One region of the Methylomonas sp. HYX-M1 genome, then DNA from elsewhere that is predicted to be linked to it. Evidence: predicted binding sites of a transcription regulator. Region 1 holds the regulator's gene; the other holds the start of a gene.
What was found. The regulator HrcA, encoded in region 1, represses chaperone genes, less so after heat shock. The targets are predictions, from matches to a motif close to TNTTAGCACTCNNNNNNNNNGAGTGCTAANA.
Positions count from the first base shown of each region.

Region 1 (3,415 bases):
CGGCGTCTTTGGTGGCTTGACGTTGCGAATCGTTGAAATAGGCCGGCACGGTGATGACCGCTTCGGTAACCTCTTCGCCCAAAAAGGCTTCGGCGTCTTTTTTCAGTTTCATCAATACACGGGAAGACACTTCCGGCGGCGCCATTTTCTTACCGTGACACTCCACCCAAGCGTCGCCGTTGTTGGCTTCGATGATTTTGTAAGGCACCATTTTGATGTCTTTTTGCACCGCGTCTTCTTTAAAGCGGCGGCCGATCAAACGCTTGATCGCAAACAAGGTGTTTTCCGGATTGGTGACCGCCTGACGTTTGGCGGACTGACCGACCAACACTTCGTTGTCGCCGGTAAAGGCGATGATGGAAGGCGTGGTACGCGCGCCTTCGCTGTTTTCGATGACGCGCGCGGTGCCGTTGTCCAGCACCGCCACGCAAGAATTGGTGGTTCCCAAATCTATACCGATCATTTTACCCATTGATGTTCTCCGGACTTGAATTTAGTTGTAAATAAGTTGTTAGCGATATGCGGTTGATGATTTAAATTTCAAGCCTGCTCATCGATTTTTGCACTATCGGCGGGTTTGTCTTCCGCTTTTGCCACGACCACCATAGCCGGGCGCAACAAGCGGCCGTTCAGCACATAACCTTTTTGGAATACGGTAATAACGTGACCCGGCTCAACGCTGGTACTCGGCTGCATGACCATCGCCTGATGCAACTCCGGATTAAACGGTTGACCGGTGGGATCGATTGCTTCGATGTTGAATTTTGCAAATACGGATTCGAACTGCTTAATCGTCAGCTCGCTGCCCTCGCGTAATTTAGCCATCTCCGGGCTGTCGCCGGTAGCGGCTTGTATACCTAATTCCAGGCTATCCAGGACCGAAAGCAATTCTTTTGCGAACTTGGCCAATCCGTATTTGCGCTCGTCGTCCAATTCTTTTTGTATGCGCTTTTTCAGATTGTCCATCTCCGCCGCAGCACGCATGGCTTTATCCAAATTGGCCGCCGCCTGTTGCTGCGCTTCTTCCAACTGGGCACGTAAAGCATCCAGTTCCGCGCTTTGCTCGGCAGACTGCGGCGCCTCTTCTCCAACCGGCTCGTTAAACGCGTGTTTGGTTTGCTCAAGCACTTCGGCAATTAATTCACTGTCTGTCTGCTGCTCGTGGCTTGATTGCTGATGACTCATGTTCTACTCCACAGTATTAATTTTTTTCAGTCCGTAAACGATAGGGACGATTATTTACTATTCAAGGCCGCTCCCAATAATTTTGCGGTAACGTCGACGTAGGGAATGATTTTCTCGTAAGCCATCCGGGTAGGGCCGATCACTCCGAGTACCCCGACCACTTCATCGTTGACCGAATAGGACGAAGTCACCAAACTGCAATGATCGAAGGCCCGGTACCCGGACTCCTCGCCGATGAAAATCTGCACGCCTTCCGAGTTAAGACATTGATCCAACAGGTGAATCACTCCTTGCTTCTGACTGAATGCCTCGAACAACTGTTTCAATCTATCCATATGCGACAATTCCGAAAACCCCATCAGATTGGTCTCGCCGCTTAGCACATAATCTTCCTTCGGCTGCTGCTCGAACGCCAATTTAGCCATATTCACCGCATCTATCATGCCCTGATTGACCTGGTTCTTATCCTGTTCCATGTCGGATAAAATCAGTTCCCGGATGCGAGCCAGACTTTGACCGCTATAGACCGAATTCAGGTAATTGGCGGCCTGCTGCAATTCCGATGCGGCGAAAACCCGCTCGGTATGGATAATCTTGTTATGCACTTCGTCGCCGTCGGTCACGAATATCACCAGAACCCGGCCACTCGACATCGGCAGGAATTCGATGTGCCGCAGCGTGACCGACTCCCGGCGCGGCAAAGTCACCACACCTGCCATTTTGCTGACTTCAGACAACAACTTGGAAGCCTTGGACAATAACTCGGCCGGCGCGTCGGCTTCCGACAACATGTGGCTATGCAACTGATCCAATTCCTGCAATTGCAAAGGCTTAACCGTCAGCAAACTGTTGACGAACAAACGGTAGCCGCTGACGGTGGGTACTCTGCCGGCGGAGGTGTGCGGCGAATGAATCAATCCCAAATCTTCCAAATCGGCCATCACGTTGCGAATGGTTGCCGGACTCAGTTTGAGATTCGCATCCTTGGATAACACGCGCGATCCAACGGGCTGTCCGTCTTGGATATAACGCTCAACCAAGGTTTTTAATAGGTACAAAGACCTGTCGTTTAAATCTGGATTACTGGCCACAACCACTCCACCCGAAAAACCACTATTAGCACTCTAAGCCCAAGAGTGCCAGGAAAGCTAACAGCAAGCCGAAACCTTGTCAACCGCCCTGCCGGCCGGTTTCTCCAAATACGACTTACACGGGCTAACGCTTTATGAGCCGATTTTACGTATGCTGCTTGCGAAGAACTGGCAAACGAGCCCTGTTGCGATAGCGAAATTTAACTTTAATCGGTAGCTAAGCCGGCAGGTCCTATTTGTTCCGCCACCGCCTATAATTCCTTGCCGACTAGCCGGCATTGTGTGCTATGTTGCGCCACCCCTTGTGCCGGCCTACAACTAACGAGGTATAAAAGCATGCGTTTGGGACCATCCCGTTTATTAGCGCCCGCAATGGCCATCATCATATTAGCGACCGGATGCGCCTCAAGCGCTGCGAAAAACCCGGACGACCCGTTCGAGGGGTGGAACCGCAGCATGCAGGGATTCAACGATAGCCTGGACGATTACGTGATGAAACCGGTCGCCAGAGGTTACCGCTGGATAACGCCCGACATCGTAGACAGCGGCGTGACCAATTTCTTCAGCAACTTGGACGACATCCGCGTCGTCATCAATAACACCCTGCAAGGTAAGCTGGACGAAGCCGGCCAGGATACCGCGCGCTTGCTGCTCAATACCACGGCGGGTATAGGCGGATTAATCGACGTTGCCAGCGGCTTGGACTTCCCCAAGCATAAGGAAGATTTCGATCAAACCTTGGGCGTCTGGGGAGTCCCCGCCGGCCCGTATTTAGTCTTGCCGTTATTAGGACCGAGTTCGCCGCGTGGAATATTCGGTTTGCTGGGCGACACAGCCACCAATCCGATTAGCTATACGGGCTTATATTTTTCCTCGGCCACGGTCTCCCGGGCCGTATCCATCGGCCTAGGCGCGCTAAATACGACCGATTTACGGGCGGATAATTTGGAAAACGAAAAAATCGCCACTGAAGCCGCTTTAGATCGCTACGCTTTTTTCCGCGGTGCCTACCTGTCGCAAAGAAATTATTTGGTTCATGACGGCAACGTACCGCCGCAAGACTTGCTGGACATCGAGGAACTGGATGACAAACTGTCCCCGGTAAATCCTTATTGAGGCGGATGCCGCCAAGGCAAATC
Region 1 is NZ_CP160405.1:1,274,147-1,277,561, reverse strand. Features, by position in the region: gene dnaK (molecular chaperone DnaK) at 1-472, opposite strand, end outside; gene grpE (nucleotide exchange factor GrpE) at 541-1,185, opposite strand; gene hrcA (heat-inducible transcriptional repressor HrcA) at 1,236-2,276, opposite strand; gene AB0A83_RS06025 (VacJ family lipoprotein) at 2,649-3,392, shown strand.

Region 2 (3,415 bases), 2.2 Mb from region 1:
GTCGGAATTGGGGATGCGTTTGATCAAATTCGCGATGGTAGCGCCGAACTGTTGCGGCATGCTGTAACCCACCGTATCCGGAATATTCAAGGTGCTGGCGCCGGCGTCGATCACAGCTTCCAGGATGCGGCACAAAAAATCCTCTTCGGAACGACCGGCGTCCTCCGGCGAAAACTCCACATTGTCGGTATATTGCCGCGCCCGCTTAACCGCCCGCACCGCATACTCGATCACCTGATCCGGCTGCATGTTCAGTTTTTTCGCCATATGGATAGGCGAAGTCGCGATGAAGGTATGGATGCGCGAACTTTTGGCGCCTTTCAAGGCTTCGCCGGCCCGGTCTATATCCTTGTCTAAAGCTCTGGCCAAACCGCACACGGTACTGTCTTTGATCGCGTCGGCCACCGCCTGCACCGCTTCGAAATCGCCCTGACTGGCGGCCGGAAAGCCTGCTTCTATCACATCGACTTTCATCCGCTCCAGCGCTCTGGCAATTCGCACTTTTTCGTCGCGCGTCATCGATGCACCCGGGCTTTGTTCGCCGTCGCGCAAAGTCGTATCGAAAATAATCAATCTGTCTTTCATGAGGACTCCGTCATGAAACTATCGGCCCTGCGGCCGGGAAATAAAAAGTATTTGTTAAACGCGGGATAGAGTAGTTGCCCCTCAGGGCAGCAGTCTCAAAGATAGGACGCAAGCCGCATTGCATAGGGCAGGGCCTGAAATCGAAGTGCTTGATGTGATAGGGATTACGGCTGTCATGGCGCGCACTATAGCCGATTGCGGCAAACGACTCAAGCGCGAGCGTTTTAGCAAGGCAAACGCTCCGGCTGCCGAAGCGCTTGCCTCTTGGCAATTATGCGGCCAACACCATGACCGCTTTGAGTTTTTTCATTGCGCTTTGCTCCAGTTGCCGGATACGTTCCGCCGACACCTGGTAACGATCGGCCAAGTCGTGCAACGTGGCTTTTTCTTCCGACAACCAGCGGCTGACTAAAATATCGCGGCTTCTGTCGTCCAGTTCGGCCATCGCATTAACCAAAATGTCTTCCTTGCGCTCTTGCCAATCGCTGTTTTCCAACAACAAGGCCGGGTCGGCGTTTTGTTGTTCCAAGTACGCGATAGGCGCGACTTGGCGGTCGTCTTCGTCTTCGGCGCCGGGTTCCAGAGCGACGTCCGCTCCGTCCATACGTCTCTCCATTTCGTAAACCACGTCGACACCGACGTCCAGATTTTCGGCAATCGCAGCGGCATCGGCCGGCGATAAATGATTCAGATCCTTTTTCAACTTTCTCAAGTTGAAGAACAACTTACGCTGAGCTTTAGTCGTAGCCACCTTGACAATACGCCAATTTTTTATCACGTATTCGTGTATCTCGGCCTTAATCCAATGTACGGCGAACGACACCAAGCGCACCCCCATATCCGGATCGAAGCGCTTAACCGCTTTCATCAAGCCGACGTTGCCCTCTTGAACGATGTCCGCCATAGGCAAACCGTATCCGGCATACCCTCTGGCGACGTGGGCCACAAAGCGCAGATTAGACATCACCAACTCTCGAGCAGCGCTCAAATCGCCATCGTCCCGGTAGCGAACCGCCAAATCGTATTCTTGCTCGGCCGACAATTTCGGCACACGCGCAATCAGAGCCAAATAACTGTCGAACGTCCCAACCGTCAAATTCACCGGTAAAGCCAACATATTCATTGCCAACTCCAATCAATCCACAATTGTTTAACTGGAGACGATTTTAGCACTCGATTCACAAGAGTGCTAATAACAGCTGAAAATTTATTTTCGCTTCCAGCATTCACTACTACAACCCAGGCCACCGTCGCGAATTTCGCAAGGTATTCTTTCAGCACCTGAATGTAGTTTTCATGAGATCTTTGGCCTTCGGGGCCTGTTGCAAAACTTCATTTCAGGCCCGGATGGGTCTGATGCAATTCAGAGTTGGCACGCGCCAATTCAGCAATAACATCCCGCCATGCGGAAGGCGGAACGCGGTCATCGGATGACGGGATGATACGCGGGTTTTTGTACTTCTTTGCATTTCCGTGCATTCTCAAATAGCCCGATGGCCGAACCCAAAATATTCGAGAAGCGCGCAGGCGATTTTTCTGTCGGATGGCTCGAGATTTGTCTCGGCGGATAAGCCCTGTAGGGACGCTTGAGTGGCCGATTAGATACGTTTCGGACAAGATCATCTCAAAATCACCTTTTAACGGAAAACCTTGCCAAGCTTTATTTTGAATTGGGCTGAATAGTTACGGACGGCTTTGCTATACCGCACCGGTCGCGCAATTCCAACCGAACACCTTTGGTCTGTTCGACGTGTTGGGCAATGTCTGGGAATGGACGGACAATTGATAGTGCCTGCCGCTAACCGGGAAAACTCGGCGAATTTTATCCCGCTGCGCCAAGCCATGGGCACACGCACAATAAAAAAGGGCCGTAAAGCCCTTTTTTGTTGCTGATATAAAAAGGTTATTTCAAAAACATACATTAAAAGCGTACATAACCCACCGTTAAACCACAATCTCATTCACCCCCATTGCCGGCGCCGGCCCCTCGATGCGACCGGCCCGGATATAAACCCTCCCGCCCACCGTGCCCGTTCCTCGCACGCTGACCACGCCGCCGTCCAATAGCGTCACCACGCTGACGTCGTTCGCGCTGCTGGCCACCGTGCCGACCAGCAACGGGTCGCGCGGCAATAAACTGGTAAAGGCGGTCCAGACGTTGGCGGTTTCCTCGCCGATTTGAATGGTCTGGTTGACGCTGTCCAGGCCGGCTTCGATCGCCACGCTATTGATCACGCCCTTGACGATCTCGCCGCCCAATGTGATCGCCACCAACTGCCCGACCCGAGCCAAGGGGAATACGTCGTTATCCAGCGGCAGGGTGGCCGACTTGATCACCGGCGCCGGCTGCTGGCCGGACAGGATGCGCTCGCCCAATAGCCGGCAGCCGATCACGTCGGTCATCAGCGCGTTGCTGACGGTGGGCGCCAAGCGGTCGCCGGCGCTGCCTGCCAGACGGCACCAACCGAGCACGCCGCCGATGTCGCCGCCGTGCACGTAGACGCCGTTGGCTTGAGTGGCGATGGCCGGCCGCAGGCTGACTTGCTTCAAGGCCGCCTCGGGTATCGCCAGATCGGCCGCCGCAACGCTGAAGTACCAGGGATAAACCGGATAGCGCGGTTGCACGGTGATTTGTTGCAAACTGTTGTGCGGCACCGCTACGCAACCGATGTCAGCGACTAGCCCCACTAAGGCCTGGATAGGCGTCTGATTGGTGTAACTCCAAGCCCCGGCCGGCACTATCCAGGTAGGGGCGTTCCAATTGATAGTCCAGCCGAGCGGCATCAAGCTGTCGGCCAGTTGCTGCACAGTCATGTCGCTGCCTTGAGTA
Region 2 is NZ_CP160405.1:3,425,532-3,428,946, forward strand. Features, by position in the region: gene AB0A83_RS15475 (2-isopropylmalate synthase) at 1-585, opposite strand, end outside; gene rpoH (RNA polymerase sigma factor RpoH) at 857-1,708, opposite strand; gene AB0A83_RS15485 (SUMF1/EgtB/PvdO family nonheme iron enzyme) at 2,261-2,371, shown strand; gene AB0A83_RS15490 (hypothetical protein) at 2,530-3,415, opposite strand, start outside.
Region 2: the regulator HrcA is predicted to act here: its motif matches at 1,750-1,780, upstream of rpoH (RNA polymerase sigma factor RpoH).